DNA from 2 places in the Mesorhizobium sp. CNPSo 4670 genome. Region 2 is predicted to be linked to the other one. Evidence: riboswitches for the same ligand, from Rfam matches in the RefSeq annotation. Region 2 holds a riboswitch; the other holds the start of a gene.
What was found. Region 2 has a riboswitch for thiamine pyrophosphate ahead of thiB (thiamine ABC transporter substrate binding subunit). Riboswitches for the same ligand answer to the same signal wherever they lie in the genome.

Region 1: linked by a shared signal. The riboswitch ahead of thiC (phosphomethylpyrimidine synthase ThiC) and the one ahead of thiB (thiamine ABC transporter substrate binding subunit) in region 2 are both predicted to bind thiamine pyrophosphate.

Annotation. Positions count from the first base shown of each region.
Region 1 covers NZ_JBWJFQ010000029.1:2,125-9,498, reverse strand. Annotated here, with positions in the region: gene AC0ZT5_RS31925 (putative bifunctional diguanylate cyclase/phosphodiesterase) at 1-717, opposite strand, end outside; gene queC (7-cyano-7-deazaguanine synthase QueC) at 1,765-2,463, shown strand; gene queD (6-carboxytetrahydropterin synthase QueD) at 2,463-2,819, shown strand; gene queE (7-carboxy-7-deazaguanine synthase QueE) at 2,816-3,553, shown strand; TPP riboswitch at 3,828-3,944, shown strand; gene thiC (phosphomethylpyrimidine synthase ThiC) at 4,051-5,886, shown strand; gene thiO (glycine oxidase ThiO) at 5,883-6,884, shown strand; gene thiS (sulfur carrier protein ThiS) at 6,853-7,050, shown strand; gene AC0ZT5_RS31890 (thiazole synthase) at 7,054-7,374, shown strand, end outside.
Region 2 covers NZ_JBWJFQ010000005.1:206,031-213,404, reverse strand. Annotated here, with positions in the region: gene AC0ZT5_RS11880 (ABC-F family ATP-binding cassette domain-containing protein) at 1-1,384, opposite strand, end outside; gene AC0ZT5_RS11875 (thiamine diphosphokinase) at 1,386-2,030, opposite strand; TPP riboswitch at 2,119-2,233, shown strand; gene thiB (thiamine ABC transporter substrate binding subunit) at 2,277-3,275, shown strand; gene thiP (thiamine/thiamine pyrophosphate ABC transporter permease) at 3,533-5,158, shown strand; gene thiQ (thiamine ABC transporter ATP-binding protein) at 5,151-5,933, shown strand; gene AC0ZT5_RS11855 (M48 family metalloprotease) at 6,195-7,374, shown strand, end outside.

The sequences.
Region 1 (7,374 bases), on a different contig from region 2:
GTTGAAGCTGAACCGGTTTGGCAAACTGGTTAGAACATCCCTGCGAATGGCATTTTCGCTTTCTGCTTGCAGAATGAAGCGTTGGGTAAATTCGACCGCGTGAGCAAGCACTGCACGAAACAGCGTGATGGCGTAACTCACTATCAGGATCGCGACGGGCAGGTTGACTGCGTCTTGCACCCACACAATCGCGACCGCTGAGCCGACGAAAATCGGTAGCGTATACGCGATGGCCGCAATAGGAATCGTGTAAAAGGAAGCGGCGCCGCCTGCGATCATCCCGGCGCTCAGGCAGGTAATGACGACCTGGGCGGCACTTGTTGCCCCGCTGAAGAACAGAACGGGAAGCGCGCCCCACCAGGTACCGAACAGGAAGGCGTTGCGCACCAGGTTTTGCGTTGTCCGGCGAGACACTGTCCTTGGTTTGACCGACTTAAACGATGATCTCGCTCTTAGGCCGACGAAACCAGAGGCGACGATGATTACACTCGCCCAGAAGATGGCTTTCGTTTGGTCGGGCGAGCCCCAAACCGCCATAACAAAAGTGGCAGCATTGAGGATGTTCGCAACCATGCCAAGAGGCGTGTTGCGAAGCACGATACTGACCTGCTCCGCCCTAATGCGACCGGCAAGTGGTTCGATTGTCGAGGGCCCGCCAAAAACGCGCAGATCTCCCGCCAGAAGGTCACCAAACCTTGCGGCATACAGACGCTGCATCACTCTTTCACCCCCCACGCTAGAGTAGTAGCTGCGTGTTGGTCCCCTAACACCGAACACTTCGGAAAAAGTAAATTTCAACCGCAAAATTGGACAGCCCAGTTGGGAATCGGAAATTCGAAGGTAGCGAAAAACACGATGCTCGCTTAGGACACCGCCGACCTAACGTGATCTATGTTTTCGCAATTGTCGCGGTTGGCAATCGGACTCTGTTTCGACGCCTGATAGGCTAAGCTGGTTCAATGAGCAGGCTCATACTCGAAGGGGTCGACCTCGCGATCTTCGAGTTCGTCGCTCGGGAGACCACCATTGTCCCGACCGCGTTTTGTCTTGCTGGGGTGACGTTTGCATGCGTCCGAACCGCGTGCGATCTTCGACTCTCTAGGACAAGCATCAGCGGCACTGGGCACTAGGCGCGGTTCTCCCCTCTGTAGCGGACAAGCCGCGCGATTTGTTCGTGCAATGAAGTGGTGCGCGGCTTGTCGGGGAATGCACCGCTTGTCGCCGTCTCGACAATCGCGCTGCGCACCGCTTCGGGATCTCCTGCCAATGCACCAAGGTCGCTGCAGCAAGATCCTGTAGCGGTATCTGAACGTCCTTCTCAAAGGATCTCGACGGCACGCGGCTTTCTCCAATGCATTGCGGCACGCGTGTAGGAGTTCGGCCTATGGCGCGACGCCTGTGTCATTCGCTGGTTCCGAGGTTTTTCAGCCCGTCCGCAATCCGTTGCAGAGTGGCGATCAAGCGCTTGTAGTCCTCGATGATATCGGCAGAGAAGTGCGCGAGCTGAACGGCATCGCCCCATTCCGGGACCGCATGTTGGCTGATTTCTCTATCGTCTCTCCGCCTATACGCAGTGCCGGCCCCAGCCGCTAACGGTCGAAGATGCGCGGCAAATCGCGTGCAAGCCATGTTGGGGACCCTGACATCAAGGTACGTGCATCTCAATCGCGTCCAGCCCATTCACAAAACCAGCTTCGTGGAGTATTGGGAGCGCAGAGAAATCTCCGGTCGCAGCCTTACCCGGTCAAAACAAGGACTCAAACCATGAATGCCCTCGTCATCTGCTCCGGCGGATTGGACTCTGTTTCGCTCGCTCACAAGGTGGCGACCGAGCAGAAACTCATTGGCCTGCTTTCGTTCGATTACGGCCAGAGGCACAAAAAGGAACTCGGCTTTGCCTCTATCTGCGCCAAACGGCTGGGTGTTCCGCACCAGATCATCGATATCCGCGATGTCGGCCGGAGCCTCAGCGGCTCGGCACTGACTGATAATGTGGACGTGCCCGACGGGCACTATGCCGAAGACTCCATGAGGATCACGGTGGTGCCGAATAGGAACGCCATAATGCTGGCTATCGCCTTCGGGGTTGCCGACGCGCAGAAGGCTGATGCAGTGGCCACTGCAGTCCACGGCGGAGACCATTTCATCTATCCCGATTGCCGGCCCGCTTTTATCGACGCCTTTCAGACGATGCAGAACCATGCGCTCGCAGGCTACGCCGATATCGGCCTTTACGCACCCTATGTGAATATGTCGAAGGCTGACATTGTCAGCGAGGGGGCAAAGTATGCCACGCCGTTCGAGGCGACTTGGTCCTGCTACAAGGGCGGCGCACGTCACTGCGGTCGCTGCGGGACATGCGTCGAACGGCGCGAAGCATTCGATTTGGCCGGCATTGCCGACCCGACAGACTATGAGGACGCGGACTTCTGGCTCCACGCTGTCCAGACAAGGAGCGCGTGATGTTCCGCATTACCAAAGAGTTCCATTTCTCGGCCTCACATCAGCTCACCTCCTTGCCACCAGACCATCAGTGCGCGCGTCTACACGGCCACAACTACATAGTCGTGGTAGAGCTTTCAGGTGGCGAACTGGACGAACATGGCTTTGTCCGCGACTATCAAGACCTAACGGCGCTCAAGCACTACATCGATGGAACGTTCGACCATCGGCATCTTAACGAGGTGCTGGGGCATGACCGTGTCACAGCGGAATGTCTGGCCCGCCACTTCCACGACTGGTGCAAGGTTCGGCTACCCGAAACCTCCGCCGTGTGGGTGAGCGAGACACCGAAAACCTGGGCGGAATACCGGCCATGACCAGCGCCTTGCATCCTGGAATCCGCGTGAGCGAGATTTTTGGGCCGACCATTCAAGGCGAAGGCATGCTGATCGGCTTGCCGACAGTGTTCGTAAGAACGGGCGGGTGCGATTATCGCTGTTCCTGGTGCGACAGTCTGCATGCGGTGGACAGTCGCTTCCGCCATGATTGGGAGATGATGTCTCCCGACGCGGTCTGGCACAAGGTCATTGCGCTTTCCGGCGGTCAGCCCGTGATGGTGTCGCTGTCGGGCGGCAATCCGGCTATCCAGCCGCTTGGCCCGCTGATCGACCGCGGGCATGGCGAGGGCTACCGTTTTGCATTGGAAACCCAAGGCTCGGTGCCGAAGCAATGGTTCGCTGATCTCGACGTGCTGGTGCTGAGCCCCAAGCCGCCCTCAAGTGAAATGACGACAGACTGGGCCGCGTTCGACGCCTGCATCGAGGCGGCGCAGGCCAAGCCGCAGATGGCGCTCAAGCTCGTCGTCTTCGATGACGATGACTATGCCTACGCGAAGGACGCCGCGGCGCGCTACCCGCAATTGCTCGTCTATCTACAGCCCGGCAATCACACGCCGCCGCGTCCCGGTCACGAAGACGCGCTCATCGACATGGCTGGTGTGATGAAACGCATGGAATGGCTGGTCGAAAAGGTGACCCGCGACAGGTGGTTCGAGGCGCGTGTACTGCCGCAGCTTCATGTTCTGCTTTGGGGAAACAAACGGGGCGTCTAGTCCACGCGGGAGGATTGCCGATGGCGAGCAAGACAGACATCTAAAGCAATCTCATCCCTGGGCGATAGCAACGTCGGTTCGGCAAGCCGAAAATGCCGTGCTGGAAAGGTTTCGAATCCGCGTGATGGCTCGCCTATCCTGGGCGCTTCGCCGCTCCGCTAGGCGTACCTTGCTCGCGATACTTGCGCGAACTCAGCGGCCGGTTCTGATTAGCCGCCGGTCGTCACGCCGGCCGAAGGCACTTGACAAAGCAGCGCCGGCCCTTTCAATTCGGCGCATTCACCAGGGGAGTCCCGGCAAGGGGCTGAGATACTGCTGGCTTTCGCGGCGCAGTGACCCGTTGAACCTGATCCAGTTCATACTGGCGTAGGGACGGTGCAAGCGCATTGCGGGAGTTTACGCCCGAAGACCTGTTTCCAAGCAGGTATATCAAAGCGTCTTTTCATCCTTCCGGCACAGAACTGGGTCTCCAATGCAATGAGCAAAGGAGCCTCACGATGAATGCCCAAACCCCAGCCGTCTCAACGGGACCGCTGCCTGCCTCACGGAAAATCCACAAGTCCGGCGGCCTCCATCCGCAGATCAAGGTGCCGATGCGCGAAATCTCCGTCCACCCGACGGCAGGCGAACCGCCCGTGACGGTCTACGATCCGTCCGGTCCCTATACCGACCCGACGGTCGAAACCAGCATCGAAAAGGGCCTCGCCCGGCTTCGCCATGAATGGATTACGGCGCGTGGCGATGTCGAAGCCTATGACGGCCGTCATGTCCGGCCGGAAGACAACGGATTTGCGGCGGGCGAGCGCCTGACGCCGGAATTTCCGGTCCGCAACCGGCCGCTCCGGGCCAAATCGGGCAAGGCGGTGACACAGCTCGCCTATGCGCGCGCCGGCATCATCACGCCCGAAATGGAGTTCGTCGCCATTCGCGAGAACCTTGGACGCGAGATTGCCCGCGGCAAGCCGCCACGCGACGGTGAGAGCTTCGGCGCCGCTATTCCCGATTTTGTCACGCCGGAATTCGTGCGTGACGAGGTGGCGCGCGGCCGCGCGATCATTCCCGCCAACATCAATCATCCCGAGAGCGAACCGATGATTATCGGTCGCAATTTCCTGGTCAAGATCAACGCCAACATCGGTAACTCGGCCGTCACCTCCTCGATGGCCGAAGAGGTCGAAAAGATGGTCTGGGCGATCCGCTGGGGCGCCGATACGGTGATGGACCTGTCGACCGGCCGCAACATCCACAACATCCGCGACTGGATCGTGCGCAACTCGCCGGTGCCGATCGGCACGGTGCCGCTCTATCAGGCGCTCGAAAAGGTCAACGGCATTGCCGAGGACCTGACCTGGGAGGTCTACCGCGACACGCTGATCGAACAGGCCGAACAGGGCGTCGACTATTTTACCATCCACGCCGGCGTGCGGCTGCACTACATCCCGCTGACCGTTGACCGGGTCACGGGCATCGTCTCGCGCGGCGGCTCGATCATGGCCAAATGGTGCCTGCACCATCACCGGGAAAGCTTCCTCTACGAGCATTTCGCGGAAATCTGCGACATCTGCCGCGCCTATGATGTGTCCTTTTCGCTCGGCGACGGCCTTCGTCCGGGCTCGATCGCCGATGCCAACGACGCGGCGCAATTCGCCGAGCTGGAGACGCTCGGCGAGCTGACGAAAATCGCCTGGGCCAAGGACTGCCAGGTGATGATCGAGGGGCCTGGCCACGTGCCGATGCACAAGATCAAGGAGAACATGGACAAGCAGCTCGCCGTCTGCGGCGAAGCACCGTTCTATACGCTGGGGCCGCTGACGACCGACATTGCGCCGGGCTATGACCACATCACCTCCGGCATCGGCGCGGCGATGATCGGGTGGTTCGGCACCGCCATGCTCTGCTACGTCACGCCGAAGGAACATCTCGGCCTTCCCGATCGCAACGATGTCAAGACCGGCGTGATCACCTACAAGATCGCCGCCCATGCAGCCGACCTGGCGAAGGGTCACCCGGCGGCGAAAGTCAGGGATGATGCCCTTTCCCGCGCACGCTTCGAGTTCCGCTGGGAGGACCAGTTCAACCTGTCGCTCGATCCCGAAACCGCGCGTTCCTTCCACGACCAGACCTTGCCCAAGGAGGCGCACAAGGTGGCGCATTTCTGCTCGATGTGCGGACCGAAATTCTGCTCCATGCGTATCTCCCACGACATCCGCGCCGAGGCGCAGAAGGAAGGCATGGCGGCGATGGCGGCGAAATATCGCGAAGGCGGCGATCTCTATGTGCCGGCGGACGAGACCGGTGCACCACTTATGCCAAGGGTGCAGACGTCATCATGAGGGTGCTGGTCAAAGGGGCCGGCGTCGCCGGCCTCACCGCCGCTTTCGAACTCGCCACACGCGGCGCGTCGGTTACAGTTGCCGAGACAAGACATGCCCTCGGCGGCAATGCGTCGTGGTTCGCCGGCGGCATGCTGGCGCCATGGTGCGAGCGTGAAAGCGCCGAGCAGCCGGTGCTGGATCTCGGATGCAATGCCGCAGACTGGTGGGAGGCGGCAACGCCCGGCCAAGTGACGCGGGCCGGAACGCTGGTCGTGGCCGCGCCGCGCGATGCGGGCGAGCTCGACCGGTTCGCCAGCCGCACCTCGGGTCATCGGCGTGTCGATGAAGATGAAATCGCGTTGTTCGAGCCCGACCTCGCCGGCCGCTTCCGCCGCGGATTGCATTTCCCAGACGAGGCGCATCTCGACCCGCGCCAGGCGATGGCGGCACTTCATGACAGACTGGCGGCGATGGGCGTCGAATTCCGCTTTGGGGCCGATGCCCGGCAGATTACCGGTTTCGATCGCCGGATCGACTGCACGGGAATGGCAGCGGTCGATGATCGGCTGCGCGGCGTTCGCGGCGAGATGTTGATCCTGCGCACGCCTGATATCTCGCTGTCGCGCCCAGTCCGGCTGCTTCATCCGCGGTTTCCGATCTACATAGTGCCGCGCAACGACCACCGTTTCATGGTTGGCGCGACGATGATCGAGAGCCAGTCCACTGGACCGGTCACGGCGCGTTCGTTGATGGAGCTTCTAGGTGCTGCCTATGCCCTCCATCCGGCCTTCGGCGAGGCTGGCATCATCGAGACCGGCGCCGGTGTTCGTCCAGCCTTTCCCGACAACCTGCCGCGTGTCGAAACGAACGGTGAGATCATCGCGATCAACGGGCTCTATCGTCACGGTTTTCTCCTCGCCCCAGCAATGGCGCGCCAGGCTGCCGACCTTGTCTTCAATCAGGACAGAACCAAGGAACTCGTTCATGAAACTGATGGTCAACGGCGAGGCGCTTGAAATTGCCGCGACAACGCTGGCGGCGCTGCTTGCCGCGCTCGACTATGAGGGCGATTGGCTGGCAACGGCCGTCAACAGCGACCTGGTGCACAAGGCCAACCGGGCGGAATTCCGGTTGAACGACGGCGACCGGATCGAAATCCTCTCGCCCATGCAGGGAGGCTAGACCATGTTCGAGCTTTGTGGAGCTAAGCTTGCCTCCCGCCTGCTTCTCGGCACCGCTCAATATCCTTCGCCGGCCATGCTTGCCGATGCCGTCAAGGCGTCGGGCACCTCGGTGGTCACCGTCTCGTTGCGGCGTGAGATGGCAGGCGGGAGGGCTGGCGAACAATTCTGGTCGTTGATCCGCTCGCTGGGCGTAAAAGTCCTGCCCAATACCGCTGGCTGCCACTCCGTCAAGGAGGCGGTCACCACCGCGAAAATGGCGCGCGAGGTCTTCGGCACGAACTGGATCAAGCTCGAAGTGATCGGCAACCATGACACGCTGCAG
Region 2 (7,374 bases):
CGCGGTCGTGGCTGACCAGGATGACGGTGCCGGCAAAGCCGGCGACCAATTCCTGCAGCAGCTCCAGCGTTTCCATGTCGAGATCGTTGGTCGGCTCATCGAGCACCAGCAGGTTTGCCGGCCGCGCCAGCACGCGCGCCAGCAGGAGCCGCGCCCGTTCGCCGCCGGAAAGCTCGCGCACCGGCGTGCGTGCCTGCTCAGCCTTGAACAAAAAATCCTTCATGTAGGAGACGACATGGCGCTGCTCGCCATTGATGACGAGGTTCTCGCCGCGTCCGTCAGTGAGATATTGCGCCAGCGTCTCTTGCGGATCGACCGCTTCGCGCTTCTGGTCGAGCGTGGCGATCTCCAGATTGGTGCCGAGGCGCACCGAACCGGCGTCGGGCTTCATCTCACCGGTCAGCATCTTCAGCAGCGTCGTCTTGCCGGCGCCGTTCGGCCCGACAAGGCCGACGCGATCGCCGCGCTGGATGCGGGTCGAGAACCCCTTGACCACGGTGAGGTTGCCAAAGCTCTTCTCGATGTTCTTCGCCTCGATCACCAGCTTGCCGGATTCGGCCGCATCGCTGGCCACCATGGTTGCCGAACCCTCGGCGCCGCGATGGCCGCGGAAGCGCTGGCGCATGGTCTGCAGTTCGCCAAGCCGGCGCATGTTGCGCTTGCGCCGTGCCGTCACGCCATAGCGCAGCCAGTGCTCCTCGCGCACGATCTGGCGGCCGAGCTTGTGCTGCTCGCGCTCTTCCTCTTCCAGCACAAGGTCGCGCCATTCCTCGAAATGACCAAAGCCCTTGTCCAGCCTGCGGGTCTGGCCGCGATCGAGCCAGACGGTGGCGCGCGATACGCGCTCAAGGAAACGGCGGTCGTGCGAGATGACGACAAGCGCCGAGGAGGTGCGCACGAGCTCCTCCTCCAGCCATTCGATCACCGAGAGATCGAGATGGTTGGTCGGCTCATCAAGCAGCAGTATATCGGGCTCCGGCGCCATGACGCGGGCAAGGGCGGCGCGTCGCGCCTCGCCGCCGGAAAGATCGTTCGGCCGCTCCTCGCCCGACAGGCCGAGATGCTCCATCAAATAGCTGGCGCGGTACGGATCGTCGGCGGGTCCGAGTCCTGCCTCGACATAGGCGCGTACGGTCGCAAAACCCTCCATGTCGGGCATTTGCGGTAAATAGCGGACGGTTGCCGAGGGCTGACGGAACACTTCGCCATCCTGCGGCTCGATCAGGCCGGCGGCGATCTTCAGCAGCGTCGACTTGCCCGACCCGTTGCGTCCGACCAGCGCGATCTTGTCGCCGGCAGAAGCGGTCAAGGCGGCGCCGTCGAGCAGCGGCGTGCCACCGAAGGTCAGTTTTATCCCGTCGAGATTGAGAAGAGGCGGGGCCATTTCAGCTTTCAGGCAGTGGATAAGGGTGGGCGAGCAACAGCGCGCGGCCCTGGCCAAGTGTGATTTCGAGGCGGCCCTTGACCTCGTTGGAGATGGTCAATGACGAGCCGAACGCGACCCTGACGCGGTCGAGCGGCCATTTGGCGCCGGTGACGGTCAGGCCGGAAAGATCGGAAAAGCCGAGCACTGAAAACAACGTGCCGTCGGCATAGTCGAAGCCGGCTTTGGCGTGCAGCAGCGGGACGCCTTCCTGCGCGCCACTGGTCAAAAGTATCTCTGTTCCGGCTTCGGCCAGCCGCAGGGCAAGCGCCAGATGCAGGAAGGCGTGGTCGGCGCGCTTGCCGCCGAAAGCGCCGGCGAGCACCAGGCGGGTCGCGCCGCGCTCCAGTGCGGCGGCGACCGCCAGCTCGCCATCGGTCTGGTCCTTCTCCGCCGGAAAGGTCCGGCGGGGCACGGCGGCGAGGTCGTCCGGCAGGTTGGCCGGCACGGAATCGAAATCACCCACCCACAGTTCCGGGACAAGGCCCAGCAGCCGCGCATGGCCGATGCCGGCGTCGGCGGCGATGACGCGGGAGCCTTCGACCTGATGGTCGAGCCGTGGCGTGCGGATGAGATCGCCGCCAAGCAGGATGGTGAATGTGCTCATATCGTGTGGCCCTTACCAGCCCGGCACGGGAAACGGAAGGCCGGCAAACTGCCACTTGCGTGAGGGATCGGCCCGGCCTATGTCTCGAAACGCTCTAACGGGGTGCCGGACGCGATCTTCGCGGACCGGCTGAGAGGCAATCTCGCCAACCCGCTGAACCTGATCCGGTTTGTACCGGCGGAGGGATTAGACGTTTCGGACAGTCCGGCGCCTCAATTCCTTTCAATTCGAACGAAGGAGGCGCCGATGCGCACGCTTTTCTACTCCCTTGCCTCAGCCATGGTCGTGGCCCTGTCCGGACCTGCCTTGGCCAAGGACAAGCTCACCGTCTACACCTATGAGAGTTTCACCGCCGACTGGGGTCCGGGTCCCGTGGTGAAGAAGGAATTCGAGGCCGAATGCGGCTGCGATGTCGACTTCGTCTCCGTCGCCGATGGTGTCGCGCTGCTCAACCGCGTCAGGCTGGAAGGGGCGTCGACCAAGGCCGACATCGTGCTGGGGCTCGACACCAATCTCACCGCCGATGCCAAGGCTACCGGCCTGTTTGCGCCGCATGGCGCTGTGTCCGACGTCAATGTGCCGGGCGGCTGGAGCGACGATACTTTCGTACCTTTCGACTATGGCTATTTCGCCGTTGTCTACGACACTGAAAAGCTAAAGACCCCGCCGAAGAGCCTGAAGGACCTGGTCGAAGGCAGCGCCGACGACAAGATCGTCATCCAGGATCCGCGCACCTCGACACCGGGCCTTGGCCTGCTGTTGTGGGTGAAGTCGGTCTATGGCGACAAGGCGCCGGAGGCCTGGGCCAAGCTCAAATCGAAAGTTCTGACCGTCACGCCCGGCTGGAGCGAGGCCTATGGCCTGTTTACCAAGGGCGAGGCGCCGATGGTGCTGTCCTACACCACGTCGCCGGCTTATCACATGGTCGCCGAGAACACCGAGCGCTACCAGGCAGCGTCGTTCGAAGAGGGCGAATATCTGCAGATCGAGGTTGCCGGCATCACCACGACCGGGGCGAAAAACCCGCTTGCGGAAAAGTTCCTGGCCTTCATGACCGGGCCGAAATTCCAGGATGCCATCCCCGAGACCAACTGGATGTTCCCGGCCGGCAAGACCGACAAGCCGCTCAACCCGGCCTTCGACAAATTGGTCAAGCCGACCAAGACCTTGCTGTTCAGCCCCGAAGAGGTCGCCGCCAACCGCAAGGCCTGGGTCGATGAATGGCTGGCGGCGATGAGCAAGTAGGATTCAAGCTTCGCCATATGTTTGTGCCAAGTCACCCCCCTCTGGCCTGCCGGCCATCTCCCCCGCAAGGAGGGAGATCGGCAGCTCTGTCGCCTCGCTCATTCCTGCCATTTTGGAAATTGGCCTGGGTGGCGAAACGAGCAATCTCCCCCCTTGCGGGGGAGATGTCCGGTAGGACAGAGGGGGGTGGGCGGGAACTAGACCTTAGCCAAGCATTTCAATCAATTGACACCCATGACAGCGTTGGGTAGCGCGACATGCCCACGCGCCATCCAACTGACCCCCGCATCACCGCCGGCATCATTGCGCTCGCCGCCATCGCGCTGCTGATCGGCGGCGCGTTTGCCGGACTGCTTTTCGAAGGCGCTCACGAATTCTCCGGCGCCTGGGCGGCCTTCGATCCCTACCTGCTGCGCGTCGTTCGCTTTACCCTGTGGCAAGCGGCGCTCTCGACGCTGCTTTCGGTCGGGCCGGCGCTGTTGGTGGCGCGCGCGCTGTCGCGGCATCCACGCTTCCCTGGCCGCGCCTTCATCCTGCAGCTGTTTGCCGTACCATTGGCGCTGCCGGCCATCGTCGCGGCACTCGGCATTCTGGCTCTCTATGGCCGCGCCGGCTATTTTGCCGGCGTGTTCGCGATGATCGGCGGCGGGAACTGGCCGGGCATCTATGGCCTGTCCGGCATTCTCGTCGCGCATGTCTTCTTCAACCTGCCGCTCAGCGTGCGGCTGTTCCTTGAGGCATTGCAGACCATTCCCGCCGATCAGTGGCGGTTGGCCAGCCAGCTCGGCATGGGCGCACGGCCGGCGTTCCGGCTGATCGAATGGCCGACGCTCCGCGCGGCCCTGCCTGGCGTCGCCGGGCTTGTCTTCATGCTCTGCATCACCTCGTTCACGATCGTGCTGACGCTCGGCGGCGGGCCGGCCGCGACGACGCTGGAGGTCGGCATCTACCAGGCGCTGCGGTTCGATTTCGATCCCGCGCGGGCGGTCACGCTGACCTTGCTGCAGATTGCCTTGACGTTTGTCGTCGTGCTGGCGCTGACGCGGCTTGGCGCCAATGTGGTCGGCGACACCAACCTGCCGGTGGCGCCGCGCCGCTACCTCTCCGTCAATGGGACCGAGACCTTGCTGAACGTCGTGCTCATCGTGCTGGCGCTGCTGTTCGTCGTCGGACCGATGGCGGCCACGGTGATGGCCGGGCTTAGCGCCAATCTCGGCCGGCTTGCCGGCGAGGTCGTCGTGCGGCAGGCGACGCTGACCAGCGCGGTGCTCGCCTTCCTGTCGGCACTGCTTTCCGTGGCGCTGTCGCTGGCGCTGACCATGGCACGCCGGGCGCTGGCGCTGAACCGCCGCTCCGGCGCGAAGACGATGCTCGAACACGTCGCCGATACCGGCGCCGGTTTTGTCCTCGTCGTGCCGCCGATCGTCGTCGGCGCCGGCTGGTTCCTGTTGCTGCGCCATGTCGGCGATGTCTTTGCCATCGCCCCGGTCATGGTCGTCACCGTCAACGCGGTGATGGCGATGCCCTTCGCGCTGCGCGCTGTCCGTCCCGCCTATGATGCGGCGAGCGAGCGTCACGAACGGCTCTGTGAGCAGCTCGGCATCACGGGCTGGAACCGGTTGATGCTGGTCGACTGGCCGTCGCTGCGGCGGCCGCTCGCCACCGCCTTTGCTTTCGCCATGGCGCTGTCGCTCGGCGATCTCGGCGTCATCGCGCTGTTTGGCAGTGATTCGGTGCAGACCTTGCCCTACCTATTGTTGGCGCGCATGGGCAGCTACCGCACGCAGGACGCCGCCGGCCTGGCGCTGCTGCTCGGCCTCGTCTGCCTCGCGTTGATCATGGCGGCGCACTGGCTGGGAACGGAGAAGAACCGGGATGCCTGACGGGGTGGCCAGCAGGCCTGAAAAGGGCGCCCCGGTGCGGCTGGACCAGGTGTCGTTCAGCTATGGCGAGGCGCCGCTCGCTTTTGATGTCGATTTCGCCGCGGCGAAAATCACCGCCATCATGGGGCCGAGCGGTTCTGGCAAGTCGACACTGCTCAACCTTGTGGCAGGCTTCGAGACGCCGCAGTCGGGCCGCGTGCTGATCGGCGGGGCCGATGTCAGCGCCGAGCCACCGTCAGCGCGGCCGGTGTCGATGGTGTTCCAGGAAAACAATCTCTTCGCCCATCTCTCAGTCGAACAGAATGTCGGGCTCGGCCGCTCGCCATCCTTGCGGCTCAACGGAACGGACCGCGCCGCGATCGCCGAGGCGCTCGAACGCACCGGCCTTGCCCGCAAGGAAAAGCGCCTGCCGCGCGAACTCTCCGGCGGTGAGCGCCAGCGCGTCGCCCTGGCCCGGGTCCTGGTCCGCGACCGGCCGGTGCTCCTGCTCGACGAACCCTTCGCCTCGCTCGGACCGGCGCTGCGCGACGACATGCTGGATCTGGTCGCCACGCTGCACGCAGAACGAGGCATGACGGTGCTGTTCGTCACCCACCAGCCGGAGGATGCCCGCCGAATCAGCGAGCACGTGGTGTTTCTGGACAATGGCGTTGTCGCGGCAACCGGAAAGGCGGACGATTTCTTCACCGGGGCTGGTCCGGAAGTGTTCCGGCGCTATATCGGCGCGGGTGACGGCGATGCCGTATCACGAGATGTTGCCCGGAAGCGGACATAATTTACGGTCAAACCGGCTCCAGGCGATGCGGCGCTTGCTTGCCATGACTGGAGGAGTGTGGCTAGGTCCGCCCTACTGGTCCGGCATAGGCCGTGATTTGCCTGCAGCATCCGCCGCTCGCCCCTCGAGGGGACGCGCGACGGATGCTGCAGCAGTTTGAGATAGCGCATGACATTTTCCGAAGATCGCCCCCGATTTTCGTGGTCATGCGCCGGGACCCGAAAGGAAGCCGTTCTGGCGATCGGCGTTGACAAACTACGAATGAATCCGCTGGCGCGCTTTCTCGCGCTGGCCGGCTTTGCCGTGGTGCTGGCGAGCTGCCAGATGTTCACGCCTCCCGAAGTTCAGGAATCCGGCTTCCAGCCTTCCGACAGGCCGATCACCGTCGACAATGTCGCCGCCAACAGCAAGCTCGCCGAACTGGCCAAGGCGCAGCATCCGCGCATCCTGGCGACCTATGGCGGCGAATATTCCGATCCCAAGCTCGAGCGCATGGTCGCCAAGGTGGTCGGCAATCTGACTGTCGTGTCGGCCAATCCGACGCAAACCTATCGCATCACCATTCTTAATTCGCCCAACGTCAACGCCTTCGCGCTGCCGGGCGGTTATCTCTACATCACGCGCGGTCTGCTGGCGCTGGCCAATGATTCGGCCGAGCTGGCCGCGGTCATCGCGCATGAGATGGGCCACGTCACCGCCAACCATGGCTTGCAGCGCCAGCAGCTGGAAGCTGAGGAAGGCCTGGCGACCAAGGTGGTCTCCGATGTGCTCGGCGACAGCCCGACCGCCAAGGCGGCGCTGATCCGCGGCAAGCTGAGGCTGGCGCAATTCTCGCGCAACCAGGAGCTGGAGGCGGACGCCATCGGCATCAAGTCGATCGGCGAAGCCGGCTACGATCCTTTCGCCGCCGGCCGCTTCCTGCAGTCGATGTCGGCCTATACCGACTTCCGCTCGATCAGCGGCGCCACCGACGCCAGCCTCGACTTCCTGGCCACTCACCCCAACACGCCGCAGCGCATCGATTTGGCGCAGCGCCATGCCCGCCAGTTCGGCGCGCCCGGCTTCGGCACCCGCGACCGCGATTCCTTCCTCGCCGGCATAGACGGCCTGCTCTATGGCGACACGCCGGAAGAAGGCTATGTGCGCGGCGAAACCTTCCTGCATCCGGGCCTCGGCGTGTCCTTCTCGGTGCCGCAGGGCTTCATCATCGACAATTCGGCGGCGGCGGTGACGGCAACCGGGCCTGGTGACATGGCGATCCGTTTCGACGGTGTTTCAATCGACAAGAACAGGGCGCTCACCGACTATATCCGCAGCGGCTGGGTGGCTGGTCTCGACGACAGCACCGTCAAGCAGGAAACGATCAACGGCAACGAGGCGGCGACCGCGCATGCCGGCGCCGAAGGCTGGCAGTTCGACATTGCCGTGATCCGCGCCGGCG